DNA from 2 places in the Arhodomonas sp. KWT2 genome. Region 1 is predicted to be linked to the other one. Evidence: riboswitches for the same ligand, from Rfam matches in the RefSeq annotation. Region 1 holds a riboswitch; the other holds the start of a gene.
What was found. A riboswitch is a leader RNA that binds a small molecule or an ion and turns the genes downstream of it on or off. The one in region 1 is predicted to bind thiamine pyrophosphate.
Positions count from the first base shown of each region.

Region 2: another riboswitch for thiamine pyrophosphate. It lies ahead of ACEZHJ_RS11470 (sodium:solute symporter); the one in region 1 lies ahead of thiC (phosphomethylpyrimidine synthase ThiC).

Region 1 covers NZ_JBHFPQ010000050.1:130,225-137,303, reverse strand. Annotated here, with positions in the region: gene thiC (phosphomethylpyrimidine synthase ThiC) at 1-1,670, opposite strand, end outside; TPP riboswitch at 1,765-1,870, opposite strand; gene ACEZHJ_RS15395 (hypothetical protein) at 2,021-2,260, shown strand; gene hyi (hydroxypyruvate isomerase) at 2,329-3,111, shown strand; gene ACEZHJ_RS15385 (GntR family transcriptional regulator) at 3,121-3,852, opposite strand; gene ACEZHJ_RS15380 (8-oxoguanine deaminase) at 3,941-5,302, opposite strand; gene ACEZHJ_RS15375 (urate hydroxylase PuuD) at 5,310-6,506, opposite strand; gene uraH (hydroxyisourate hydrolase) at 6,546-6,899, opposite strand; gene uraD (2-oxo-4-hydroxy-4-carboxy-5-ureidoimidazoline decarboxylase) at 7,051-7,079, shown strand, end outside.
Region 2 covers NZ_JBHFPQ010000046.1:79,935-87,013, forward strand. Annotated here, with positions in the region: gene ACEZHJ_RS11435 (HlyC/CorC family transporter) at 1-130, opposite strand, end outside; gene ACEZHJ_RS11440 (inner membrane protein YpjD) at 151-960, opposite strand; gene ffh (signal recognition particle protein) at 1,104-2,507, shown strand; gene rpsP (30S ribosomal protein S16) at 2,613-2,873, shown strand; gene rimM (ribosome maturation factor RimM) at 2,889-3,413, shown strand; gene trmD (tRNA (guanosine(37)-N1)-methyltransferase TrmD) at 3,416-4,168, shown strand; gene rplS (50S ribosomal protein L19) at 4,181-4,561, shown strand; TPP riboswitch at 4,711-4,814, shown strand; gene ACEZHJ_RS11470 (sodium:solute symporter) at 4,804-6,186, shown strand; gene ACEZHJ_RS11475 (proline racemase family protein) at 6,252-7,079, shown strand, end outside.

The sequences.
Region 1 (7,079 bases):
AACTCCCGGGCGCGCTCCGGATCCAGCCCGAGGTTGAACTGGTCGTCCCAGCGGAACTCGAACCGTGCCTTGGACAGGGCGTTGTCGCGGATCTGTGCCGCCGGATGGCCCTTGGCGAGGTCCGCGGCATGGGCGGCGATGCGGTAGGTGACGATGCCCTCGCGGACGTCGTGCTTGTCCGGCAGCCCCAGGTGCTCCTTGGGGGTGACGTAGCAGAGCATCGCGGTGCCTTCCCAGGCGATGTTGGCCGCCCCGAGCGCGGAGGTGATGTGGTCGTAGCCGGGGGCAATGTCCGTGGCCAGCGGCCCCAGGGTGTAGAACGGCGCCTCGTGGCAGTGGCGCAGCTGCTCGCCCATGTTCTCGCGGATGCGGTGCAGCGGCACGTGACCCGGACCCTCGATCATCACCTGGGCATCGTGGCGCCAGGCGACGTCGGTGAGCTCGCCCAGGGTGCGCAGCTCCGCCATCTGGGCGTCGTCGTTGGCGTCGGCGATGGAGCCGGGGCGCAGGCCGTCGCCCAGTGAGAAGGCCACGTCGTAGGCCTTCATGATCTCGCAGATCTCCTCGAAGCGTTCGTAGAGGAAGGACTCCCGGTGGTGGGCCAGGCACCACTTGGCCATGATCGAGCCGCCGCGGGAGACGATGCCCGTGAGCCGGTCCACGGTCAGGGGGACGAAGGGCAGGCGCACGCCGGCGTGGATGGTGAAGTAGTCCACGCCCTGCTCGGCCTGCTCGATGAGGGTGTCCCGGAAGATCTCCCAGGTCAGGGCCTCGGCCTCGCCGTCGACCTTCTCCAGGGCCTGGTAGATGGGTACCGTGCCGACAGGCACCGGCGAGTTGCGGATCACCCACTCCCGCGTCTCGTGGATGTCCCGGCCGGTGGACAGGTCCATGATCGTGTCCGCCCCCCAGCGGGTGGCCCAGACCATCTTCTCCACCTCCTCGCCGATGGAGGAGGTCACCGCCGAGTTGCCCATGTTGGCGTTGACCTTCACCCTGAAGTTGCGGCCGATGATCATGGGCTCGCTCTCCGGGTGGTTGATGTTCGCCGGGATGATGGCCCGGCCCCGGGCCACCTCGTCGCGCACGAACTCCGGCGTGATGGTCTCCGGCAGGCTCGCGCCCCGGGGCTCGCCCGGGTGGCGGCGGCCCAGGGCGGGATCGTCGCGACTGGCCTCCAGGCGCTGGTTCTCGCGCACGGCGACGAATTCCATCTCCGGGGTGACGATGCCCCGCCGTGCGTAGTGCATCTGGGTGACGTTGGCGCCGCTGCGCGCCCGCCGCGGGGTACGTTCCGCGGGGAAGCGCCAGGTCGTCGTGCCGGCGTCGGCACGCCGCTCGCGGCCGTAGCGCGAGCTCAGATCGTCGAGGCGCTCGCTGTCGCCGCGCTCGGCGATCCAGTCCGCGCGTAGCGGTGCCAGACCCGCGCACAGGTCGATGGCGGCGGCCGGGTCGGTGTACGGGCCGGAGGTGTCGTAGACCGCCAGCGGCGGGTTGGGTTCGGGCCCGTTGCGGGTGGGCGTGTCCGCCTGCACGATCTCGCGCATGGGCACGCGCACGTCCGCACGGCGACCGCTGACGTGGATGCGCCGGGACCCCGGGAACGGCCGGGTCACGGCCTCGCCGAGGGCGGCCGCGGTGCCGCGGATATCGGTATCGGTGTCGTTCATGATGTGTCGCCTCTGCTCGCAGATAGTGAAAAGGCGACGAAAAGGGGGGAGGGAAGGTTGCACGTCCGCGATGACGGCGGACGCCGGCCGGTGGCCGGTGATGTGCAAAGCTCCCTGCGCCGGTACGAACCGGATCAGGTTCCAAGGGACTCTCTCAGCCCGGCATGCGTCGTCGCACCCGGGCACCCCCGCTTCTTCGTCCAGTAACGTCCCCGGCGCGGCCGGGGACTGTCACCGAGACTAGAACCGGCGTGTCTGCCGGTCAAATGCGGGTTTGATCTGGATCAATGCCCCTGTCGCCCCGTTGCGATGTGATCGTCCGGTCATGTTTTGAACGAGCGGAGGCAGTCATGGCCGTAGTCACGAACCAGTCCTGGGATCACCTCGAGTGCCCGGCATGTGCGGCGTGGCAGGTGGTGCCCCGTGGCGCGGCGGTGTCGCTGGAATGCCGCTGCGGCCGGCCGGATCCGGCGGCGCATCTGCGCCGGCCCGCGACCGGCTACGAGGTAATGCTTGCGAGTCAGCGCCGGTCGCTGTTGACCGTCCACGAGCCCGTGCCCGCGGGCGAGGGCCTGCGCGAGGCGGCCTGACCCGTTACCCGGTCCGGCGGGACCCTGCGCTACACTGGCGGTCCATTGCGGACCGCCGGTGAGTTCCCATGCCCCGTTTCGCCGCCAATCTGTCGATGCTGTTCACGGAGCGCCCATTCCCGGCGCGTTTCGAGGCTGCCGCCGCCGCGGGGTTCCGTGGTGTCGAGTGCCATTTCCCCTACGACTATCCGGCGCCGGTGCTCGCCGGCGCCCTGGCGGACAGCGGTCTGAGCCAGGTGCTGTTCAATCTGCCCGCCGGGGACTGGGCCGCCGGCGAGCGCGGGATCGCCTGCCATCCGGACCGCCGGGATGAGTTCCGGGCCGGCGTGGATACCGCGATCCACTACGCTCGCGCGCTGGCGTGCCCGCGGGTGAACTGCCTCGCCGGGCGGCTCCCCGGGGACGTCTCTGCGGAGTGCGCGCGGGAGTGCCTGGTCGACAACCTGCGCTATGCCGCGCCGAGGCTTGCCGACGCCGGCGTGCAGCTGCTCGTCGAGCCGATCAACACCCGCGACGTGCCGGGCTTCTTCCTCTGCCGCTCCGACCAGGCCCTCGGAGTGATGGACGATGCCGGCGTCGCCAATCTCGCGTTGCAGTACGACGTCTACCACATGCAGGTGATGGAGGGGGACCTGGTGCGGCATATCGAGTCCGCGTTCTCCCGCATCGGCCACGTCCAGGTCGCGGACAACCCGGGCCGCCACGAGCCGGGCACCGGGGAGATACATTACCCCTTCGTGTTCGAGCGACTGGACGCGCTCGGCTACGACGGCTGGGTCAGCGCCGAGTACGTGCCCCGCAGCGGTACCGCGGCCGGACTCGGCTGGCTGATGCCCTACCTCCGGGGGTAGGGCGGCGGGTCAGCGCCGGAGGATCTCGGCGAGGTCCACCGGGCGCTCCTCGTCGCTGAGCGCGAGCCGGGATTCCAGGGTGGAGAGGTGCTGGCGCACCAGCGTGGCCGCCTCGTCGCCGCGGCCCTCGGCCAGGCAGCGCACCAGCTCCTGGTGGTCGTCACCGAGGTAGCAGGCGCTCATCCCGGGGGCCTTGTACAGCGCGATCACGATCGAGGTGCGGATCACCAGCTCCCGGAGCATGCGGCCGAGCACCTCGTTAGGCGCGTTGTCCGCCAGGCACAGGTGGAAGGCCATGGAGTGGTGGACCCGGTCCTCCTGGCGGTCGCCGGTGTGGGCGGCGTGCTCGTCGCGGATGATCCGCTCGAGCCGCTCACGGGCATTGCCGCTGAGGCGGCCGGCGAGCTGGCGGGCCACCTCGCCCTCGACCAGCCGCCGGGCGTCGAAGATCTGCCGGGTCTCCTCGACGCTCGGGTGGGCGACCAGCGCCATCTGGTTGGGGCGGCGTACGATGATCTGGTCGGCCGTCAGGCGCGAGAGGGCCTTGCGGACCACCGAGCGGCTGACGCCGAAGAGCTCGCCGAGGGTGATCTCGGGCAGTCGTGTACCCGGTGGCAGCCGCTGGGTCAGCACCGCCTCGTAGATGGCGTCGTAGATGGCGTCGTCGGATGCGCGACGCCCGCGTCCGGGCGTTTCGAGGCCCGCCTGCTCCAGCGGTCGTGGCTCGCGTTGCTGCGCCATGGTCTCCTGCCGCGTCGGGATGTTTAGGGGTTACGGATACCGCTCGAATGTATCGGTTACCCCCGGGCCTCGCAAACGGTGGCGGCGCTCACGCGTGCGCCGCGATCCGCCGGGCGATGTCGTTGTGCCGGCGAACCAGTGCCGGGAGATCCACGTCCGTGAGCGCACCGTCGCGGCCCCGGAGCCGACCGTTGATCAGGCTGAGTGCGACCTGCGGCGGGCGGCAGAACACGAGCGCGGCGAGCGGGTCGTGGACCGCGCCGCCGGCGAGCGGCAGGGTGTCGAGTCGGTAGCCGACGATATCCGCGGCCATGCCGGGGGCAAGGCGGCCGATGTCATTGCGGCCGAGCACTGCGGCGCCGCCGCGGGTGGCGAGGCTCAGTGCCTCCACGGCGCCCATGGCGTCGGGACCGTCCACGAGGCGGTGCAGCAGCATCGTCTGCCGTGCCTCGCCGAGCATGTCCGAGCCGTCGTTCGATGCGGAGCCGTCCACCCCCAGACCGACACGGGCCCCGGCCCGGCGGAGGGCGCGCACCGGGGCGGCGCCCGAGCCCAGGCGCATGTTGGAGCTCGGGCAGTGCGCCACGCCGCAGCGGTGTGCGCCGAGGCGCCGGACCTCGTCGTCTTCCGGGTGCACCATGTGGGCGAACCAGACGTCCTCGCCGCACCAGCCCAGGTCCTCGGCGTATTCCACCGGGGTGCGGCCGAAGCGCTCGAGGCAGTAGGCCGTCTCGTCGCGGGTCTCGGCGAGGTGGGTGTGGCAGTGCACGCCGTAGTGCCGGGCCATCTCCAGGCTCTCGCGCATCAGCGTCTGCGATACGGAGAAGGGCGAGCACGGTGCCAGGGCGATGCGGGTCATCGCATAGTCCGCGTCGTCGTGATGGGTCTCGATCACCCGCTGGCTGTCGGCGAGGATCGCGGCCTCGGACTCGACCACCGAGTCCGGCGGCAGGCCGCCGTCCGATTCGCCCACCGACATGGACCCGCGCCCGGCATGGAAGCGCAGGCCCATCTCTCGCGCGGCGTGGACCTGGTCGTCCAGGCGGGCGCCGTTGGGCCAGAGATAGGTGTGGTCGGCGGCGGTGGTGCAGCCGGAGAGCATGAGCTCGGCCGCCGCGATCCGCGTGCTCACGTCCATCGCCTCCGGATCCAGGCGTGCCCACACCGGGTAGTGGCTCACGAGCCAGTTGAACAGCCCCGCGTCCTGCCCCGCCGGCAGGTTCCGGGTCAGGGTCTGGTAGAAGTGGTGATGGGTGTTCACCAGCCCGGGGATGAGGATGTGCCCGCGGGCGTCGATCACCCGGTCGGCATCGGTGCCGATGCGCGCCGCGGGTCCCACCGCGGCGATGCGGTTGTCCTCGATACGGATGCTGGCGTCGTGGAGCACGCCGCCGTCGTCGCCTTCCATGGTCGCGACGGCCGCGGCGTTGTCGAGGATCAGGCTCGTCATGCCGCTGTCACTCCTTGTTTCGCTCGATCCACGCGCCGAGGGCGGCACGCTCCTCGTCGGTGATGCCGGTGATGTTGCCGAGCGGCATGTAGTGGCTGTCGACGGCGACGCGCTTGATATCCGCGCGGTGTTTGCGGATCTGTGCGGCGGTCTCCAGCACGATGCCGGCGGGCGGGCTGGCGTATCCCGAGAATGAGGGCTCCGGGGCGTGGCAGGTGGTGCAGCGTTCGTCGATGATCGTGTGCACCTGCTCGAAGCTGACCTCGCTCACTGTCCCGCCGGTCCCGTCGCCCGTCAGCATCGAGCGGACCGGCGGGCTCAGAACGGCGACTACCGCGGCGAAGGCCAGCGCGCTCGCGGGCAGTATGAACTGCTTCGCCGCACCGGGCCGGTGACGGATGTTGAAGTAGTGGCGCACGGCCACGCTGATGATCGATACCGCCGCCAGGATCGCCCAGTTCCATGCCGCCGCGTAGGTGCCGGGGAAGTGGTTGCTGATCATGATGAACAGTACCGGCAGGGTGAGGTAGTTGTTATGGCGGCTGCGCAGCAGGCCGTTCTTGCCATAGCGCGGATCCGGCGAGCGGCCTTCCTCCATGGCCCGCACAAGCTCCTTCTGTGAGGGGATGATGACGAAGAACACGTTCGCCACCATGCAGGTGCCGATGGCGGCGCCCACGTGGATGTAGGCGGCGCGGCCGCTGAACACGGTGCTCAGCCCCCACGCCAGGAGCACGATGAGTACGGTGATCAGCGCCGCGAGCAGCCGCGGGCGCTCGCCCAGCCACCGGCAGAGGCCGTCGTAGACAAGCCAGGCGGCCACCAGCGTGGCGATGCCAATGGCCACCGCCTGCCAGGGCTGGAGGGCGGCGACCGCCGGATTGACCATCATCGTCTGTGCGTTGAGGTAGTAGACGATGATCAGCAGGGTGAAACCGCTGATCCAGGTGAAGTAGGCCTCCCACTTGAACCAGTGCAGGGTCTCGGGCAGCTGCGGCGGTGCCACCGCGTACTTCTCGACGAAGTAGAAGCCGCCGCCGTGCACGGCCCAGAGATTGCCGGCGATCCCCGCGGGCTTGCCCGTGCGTTCGAGGTTGTTCTCCAGCCAGTTGAAGTAGAACGACGCCCCGATCCAGGCGATGCCCACGATCAGGTGGATCCAGCGAACCAGCAGGTTCGCCCACTCCATCAGATGCGCTTCCATATCCGAGGGTCCCCGTGAGTCTCGTGCGGCCGGCGGTCTTTAACTGCCCCGGTAGGTGGTGTAGCTGTAGGGTGAGATGAGCAGCGGCACGTGATAGTGCTCGTCGGCATGGGCGATGCCGAAACGCACCACCACTTCGTCGAGGAAGCGGGGCGCGTCGCCGGGCAGGCCCAGCCGGTCGAAGTACTCGCCGACCTGGAAGACGAGCTGGTACTGCCCGGCCCGGAAGGCGTCGCCTTCGAGCAGGGGGCCATCCACGCGGCCGTCGTCGTTGCTCACGGCGTCGGTCAGCGGGGTCAGCACGTTGTCCTCGACCCGTGCCAGCGCGATGCGGATCCCGGAGCCGGGGCGGCCGTGGGCGGTATCCAGTATATGGGTGGTGAGTCGGCCCATGGCACTCTCCTCCTCGTTATTCGCTCGTCAGCGGGTGGGTGACGGTGGTCCCGGTGGCCGTCCGTTGGGAGGTATAAAACACGTTGTCGACAAACGCAAACAAAAGTGTATACATTTTTGGCCGGCTGGTGATGCCAGCCGGAAATGAGTTATGGGGGAAGTCATGGCGGAAGGCGTACT
Region 2 (7,079 bases), on a different contig from region 1:
CGTCGGCGAGGTGGCGCAGGCGGTAGCGGTTGACGGTCATCAGCGCCGTCTCCGAGCCGGAGAAGCACCCGGAGAGCACCAGCGAGACGATCAGCGCGATGATCAGCCCGGATAGCGGAATGTGTTCCACGGCGCCTCCTCAGCGCACGATCAGGCGCCGAGCACCAGTTCCAGCATGATCTTGGAGCCGAAATAGCCGAGCGCGAGCACGAGGAAGGCGCCGATGCTCCAGCGTGCGGCCACCTGTCCGCGCCAGCCGTAGTGCCAGCGCCCCAGCAGCAGCATCGCGAACAGGGCCCAGGCGAGCATGGTGAGCACGGTCTTGTGCACCAGGTGCTGGGCGAAGAGGTCCTGGACGAAGAACCAGCCGGTGGCGAGCGATGCCGTGAGCAGCACGAAGCCCACGCGGAGCATGGTGAACAGCAGCGCGTCCATGTCCTGCAGGGCGGGGAGCAGCCGCAGGAAACCGCCGGGGTGGCGGTTACGGAGCTGGTGCTCCTGGACCGCCAGCACCACGGACTGGGCGGCGGCGATCCCGAGTACGCTGTAGGCGATCACCGAGAGCAGCACGTGGCTGTCGACCCCGGCGAAGCCCACCGGGTTGGTCGTATGGGCCACGCCGAAGAAGTACTGCGTCAGCACCGCGGCGGCGCTGACCGGGAAGACGAGCACGCCGAGGCTCTCCACCGGCTCGCGCACGGCGGCGAGCACCAGCAGCGCCGCCATCACCCAGCCGATCAGCGCCCCGGCGTTGAACAGCCGCAGATCCAGGCCGTTGCTCTGCCAGATGGTCTGGCTGAGGATGACGGCGTGCAGGGCCACGCCGGCCACTGCGAGCGCGATAGCGGCCTGGCGGGTGCCTTCGCGGGCCGGGAGCCGCCGTGTGAGGCGCAGCACGAGGACCACGGTGGCCGCCAGGTAGAGGGCGATGACGGTGATAGTCAGTAAGGGGTGAATCATTCGCGCCGGTGTGCGCTCCTTGAGTTGGCGTCGATCATCGCACACCTTGCTCCGGGCTTCGAGTCCCGGACACGGTCCTCGCCCCGGCATCGCCCCGACCGTTATACTAACGGGCTGTCGACGAATATCCATTGGAGCGCGCCATGTTCAGCAGTCTCAGCGAACGGCTCGAGGGCATCAGCAAGCGCCTGCGCGGCCAGGGGCGGTTAACGGAGGACAACATCCGCGACACCCTCCGCGAGGTGCGCATGGCGCTGCTCGAGGCGGATGTCGCGCTGCCGGTGGTCAAGTCCTTCGTCAACGACGTCCGTGAGCGTGCCCTCGGCTCGGAGGTGATGAAGAGCCTCTCGCCGGGGCAGGCCTTCGTGAAGATCGTGCGCGACGAGCTCGTGCGCGTGATGGGCGAGGAGAACACCGGCCTGGACCTGGCCACCCGCCCGCCCGCAGTGGTCCTGGTGGCGGGGCTGCAGGGCTCCGGCAAGACCACCAGTATCGCCAAGCTCGGGCGCTGGCTCGCCGAGCGTGAGAAAAAGAAGGTCCTCACCGTATCCCTGGACGTCTACCGTCCCGCCGCCATCGATCAGCTCGAGCGCCTCGCCGGCGAGGTGGGCGTGGATTTCCAGCCCACCCAGACCAGCGACGACCCGGTGACCGCGGCCGAGGCGGCCGTGGACCGTGCCCGGCGCGAGTACTACGACGTCCTGCTGGTCGACACCGCCGGCCGGCTGCACGTCGACGAGACGATGATGGACGAGGTCAAGCGCGTGCACGGCGCCCTCGATCCGGTGGAGACGCTGTTCGTCGTCGACAGCATGACCGGCCAGGACGCCGTCAACACCGCCAAGGCGTTCGACGAGGCGCTGCCCCTCACCGGTGTGGTCCTCACCAAGACCGACGGCGACGCCCGCGGCGGTGCGGCGCTGTCGATCCGCTACATCACCGGCAAGCCCATCAAGTTCCTCGGTGTCGGCGAGAAGACCGACGCCCTCGAGCCCTTCCACCCGGACCGGGTGGCCTCCCGCATCCTCGGCATGGGCGACGTGCTCAGCCTCGTCGAGGAGGTCGAGCGCTCGGTGGACAAGAGCGAAGCCGAGAAGATGGCTTCCAAGCTCAAGAAGGGCAAGGGCTTCGATCTCGACGACCTGCGCAAGCAGATGCAGCAGATCAACAAGATGGGCGGCATGGGCGGGTTGATGGACAAGCTCCCCGGCATGGGCAAGCTCACCGAGCAGATGCAGGACCAGGTCGGTGAGAAGCAGATCCGTCGCCAGATCGCGATCATCGACTCCATGACCCCGCGCGAGCGGCGCCGCCCCGACATCATCAGCGGCTCGCGCAAGCGCCGCATCGCTCGCGGCAGCGGGCTGCAGGTGCAGGACGTCAACCGCCTGCTCAAGCAGCACAAGCAGATGCAGAAGATGATGAAGCAGATGAAGAAGGGCGGGATGCAGAAGATGATGCGCCAGTTCGGCGGCGGCGGAGGCGGCGGCTTTCCACCGGGGGGCGGCGGCATGCCGCCCGGCGGCCCGTCCGGTTTCCTGCGGTGATGCCCCGTCGGGGCGGTTTTACATCGGCGCGGTTTCAAGTAGACTTGCGCGTTTTACATCGGTAGCCCAGTTCTGTTTGCCGATCACAGGGGATTAACGAACACGATGGTAACCATTCGTCTAGCTCGCACTGGCGCGAAGAAGCGGCCCTTCTACCACCTGATCGTTACCGACAGCCGCAACCCGCGGGACGGTCGGTTCATCGAGCGCCTCGGGTTCTATAACCCGGTCGCGACCGGTCAGGAAGTCTCGCTCAAGCTCGAGCTCGAGCGTGTCGACCACTGGCTCGAGCGTGGCGCCCGTCCGACCGAGAGTGCCGAGGGGCTGATCCGCAAGGCGCGCAAGGGCGCGGCCGCGGAGGCGTAACGACCCGGGAGGCGGCTGGTGCAGCGTGGCGCGCAGGATGACCCGCCCGTGGTGCTGGGCGAGATCGTGGGCGTTCACGGTGTGCAGGGCTGGGTCAAGGTGTATTCCTGGACCCGGCCGATGGATAACATCCTCGGCTTCACCGAGTGGCAGCTGCTCGACGATGCCGGCGCCGCGCGTACTCTGAAGCTGCGTTCGGGCCGGCAACAGGGCAAGGGCCTGATCGCGCATCTGGAGGGCGTCGAAGACCGCGATGCGGCGCGGGCGCTCATCGGGCGACAGATCGCCGTGCCCCGCTCGGCGCTGCCGCCGGCGGAAGAGGGTGAGTACTACTGGCACGACCTCGTCGGGCTCGAGGTCGTCAACCGCGAGGGCGTGGTCCTCGGCCGTGTCAGGCGGCTGATGGAGACCGGGGCGAACGACGTGATGGTCGTGGCCGGCGAGCGCGAGCGGCTGATCCCGTTCGTCGTCGACGTCTTCGTCCTCGACGTCGATCTCGGCGCGGGGCGCCTGGAGGTCGACTGGGACCCGGAAGACTGACGGTGCGCTTCGATGTCGTCACGATCTTCCCGGAGATGCTCCGGGCGATCACGGAATCCGGGGTGACCCGGCGCGCGGTGGAGCGCGGGCTGATCGAGATCGCCCCGCAGGACCCGCGGGACTACACGACGGACCGCCACCGCACGGTGGACGACCGGCCCTACGGCGGCGGTCCCGGCATGGTCATGAAGGTCCAGCCGTTGCGCGACGCGATACACGCGGCGCGTTCGGCGGTGCCGACGCCGGCGACGGTGGTCTATCTCAGCCCTCAGGGCCGGCCGCTGGACCAGGCGACGGTGAGCGAGCTGGCGCGGCTGCCGCGGCTCATTCTGCTGTGCGGCCGCTACGAGGGTGTGGACGAGCGCCTGATCGCCGCGGAGGTGGATCGCGAGATCTCGGTCGGGGATTTCGTGGTCAGTGGCGGCGAGCTGCCGGCGATGATGCTCATCGATGCGGTGAGCCGGCTGGTGCCCGGGGTGCTCGGGCATGTGGATTCCGCCGAGGAGGATTCCTTCACGGCGGGATTGCTGGACTGCCCGCACTATACGCGTCCGGAGTCCATCGACGGGCGCGACGTGCCGGCGGTGCTGCTCGGCGGCGATCACCAGGCGGTGGCGCGCTGGCGGCGCAAGCAGGCGTTGGGACGGACTTGGCTGCGGCGCCCTGAGCTGCTGTCCGGGCGGGAGCTGGACGGCGACGCGCAGGCGCTACTGGAAGAATTCATCGAGGAGTACCGAGGGGACTCGGAACGCTAGGGGTTTGTGGTCATGAGCAACATCATCAAAGAGCTTGAGCGGGAACAGATCGAAAAGTCCGGGCGCAGCCTCGACGCGTTCGCACCCGGTGACACCGTGCTGGTGAACGTCTGGGTCAAGGAGGGCAACCGCGAGCGTGTGCAGCCCTTCGAGGGCGTGGTCATCGCCAAGCGCAACCGCGGCGTGAACTCCGCGTTCACCGTGCGCAAGACCTCCCACGGCGAGGGCGTCGAGCGCGTCTTCCCGCTGCACAGCCCGGTGATCGAGAGCATCAAGGTCAAGCGCAAGGGCGACGTGCGCCGCGCCAAGCTCTACTATCTCCGCGATCGTCAGGGCAAGGCCGCCCGCATCAAGGAGAAGATCCGCACCAAGGGTGCGAAGCAGGGCGCCTGAGGCGCAACGCCCGTCCGTGTCCCCCGCGCCGGGGGGCGCGCGAGCGTGACGAAGGCCATCGGCACCCCGTGCCGGTGGCCTTTTTCGTGGCACCGCCGGATTTGCCATCGGCGCGGCTGCGCGCGAGAATCACCGACTCACCACAATCCGACCGTCGCCAGGGGAGTCCGTCACGGACTGAGAGTGCGCGCCGCGCAGACCCTGGAACCTGATCCGGATCATACCGGCGGAGGTAGCGCGACATGTACCTGACCCTTGCCACGCTCGGCGTGGCCCTCATCGCCTTTACCTGGATCGGCCTGCGTGCCCGTGCCACCTCGGCCGGGCTGGACGACTACGTCACCGCCCGCAACAGCCAGGGCGCGACCGTGCTGGGCCTGTCCTTCCTCGCCTCCGGCATGGGGGCATGGATCCTTTTCGCCCCGCCGGAGGTGGGCGCCTTCGTGGGGCCGGTGGCCCTCGCCGGCTATGCCGTCGGTGCCGCGCTGCCGTTCCTGGTCTTCGCGCTCTGCGGCCCGGCGATCCGGTCCCGGGTGCCCCAGGGGCGCAGCATCGGCGACTTCGCGGAGGCCTGTTACGGGACGGCGGTGCGGCGCTGGGTGGCGCTGATCTCCGTGCTCTACATGCTGTGCTTCCTCGCCGCGGAACTCACCGCCATCGGCGCGATCACCGCGCTGCTGTCGGATCTGGACGGCGGCGTGGTCGTGGTAGCCGTGGCGGTGGCGACCCTCGCCTACACCGCCGCCGGCGGACTGCGCGCGAGCCTGGAGACGGACCGCTGGCAGGCCTGGCTGCTGCTTGCCTTATTGGCCCTGGTGACCGGTGTCGCCCTGGGCGGGACGGGACGGCCGCCGGCGGCGTCGGCGATGCCCTCGGTGCCGCTGGCGGACGGCCTGGCGGTGGCACTGGCGCTGGTGCTCGCGGTGACCGCCGCCAACCTCTTCCACCAGGGCTACTGGCAGCGGGTCTGGGCCGCTCGGGACGCGCGTGTGCTCGGGCGCGGGGCGCTCCTCGGGGCCGGCACCACCGTCGTGGTGGTCGCGGTGATCGGTGCCCTGGGCATCGTCGCGGCGATGACCGGACTGTCCCTCGGCGATCCGCCGATCCCTTTCTTCGCGCTGCTCAATGCCGCCCCCGCATGGGTGACCCTGCCGGCGCTGGTCCTGGCGGTCACGCTGGTGGCGTCGTCCGTGGACACGCTGCAGAACGGCATCGCCTCGCTGGCGGTCACCGAGGCCCGCGGCCTGTCGCTCGGTGCGGCCCGCTGGGTGACCGTGGTGCTGATGGTGCCGGTGGTGGCCGTCGCGTTGCAGGGCCTGTCCGTGCTGCGACTGTTCCTCATCGCCGACCTGCTGTGCGCGACCACGGTGGTGCCGGTGCTCATGGGACTGTGGCGGCGGACCACGCCGGCCGCCGCGGTGGCCGGCACCGCCGCCGGTCTCGCGGGTTCCATTGTGCCGGGCTGGTGGCAGGGTGGCGGTCCCGTCGCCGGCCTCCATGCGGCCTCGTTCCCCGGTGGGGCGCCGACCCTGGGGCCTTTCGCCGGGGCGATGATCGCCTCTACGGCGGTCTGCCTGCTGGTGGCACTGCTCGTGCCCGGACGCGAGGCCGTCGCCCGGGCCTGAATGGTTCCGTGGCCGCCTTTCCGGGCGGCGGTTAGAATGGCGGTTTTTTCGACGGGGGAGTGCCCATGGCGGAGAAGACGGCCTACACGGTGGTGGACATGCACACGGCGGGCGAGCCGGTGCGTATCTTCACGGGCGGGTTGCCCGAGCTGGCCGGCGAGACCCTGCTCGATCGCCGGCGCGACGCGATGGATCACCACGACCACGTGCGCCGGCGCCTGATGCTGGAGCCCCGCGGGCATGCCGACATGTACGGCGTGTGGCCGACGCGGGCGAGCCATCCGGATGCCGCCATGGCGGTGCTGTTCACCCACAACGAGGGCTATAGCACCATGTGCGGGCACGCCACCATCGCCCTGGGTCGGTATGCGGTGGACCAGGGGCTGGTGACCCTGGGTCCGGACGGCGCCGACTTCGTGCTGGAGTGCCCCTGCGGGCCGGTCACCGTGCATGTGCACGCGGACGCCGATGGTGCCCCGGGGGACGTGAGCTTCGACAGCGTGCCGGCCTTCGCCAGCCACCTGGACGCCGACGTGACCGTGCCGGAGTACGGCCGTATCGCCGTGGACGTCGCCTATGGCGGGGCGTTCTACGTGATCGTGCCCGCCTCGCGGCTGGGGCTCGATCTCTTCGCCACCCCCTACGAGCAGCTGCTCCACGCCGCCCGCGCCATGACCGCTGCGGCCCGCGAGCAGCTCAGCGTGAGCCATCCGGACGCCGACGACCTCGGTTTCATCTACGGCACCATTCTCACCGACGACGTCCCGCCGAGCAGCGAGGCACCGAGCCACAACGTGTGCATCTTCGGCGGCGGGCAGGTGGATCGCAGCCCCACCGGCTCCGGCGTCACCGCGCGGCTCGCGCTCGCCCACGCCCGCGGGCTGATCGAGCCG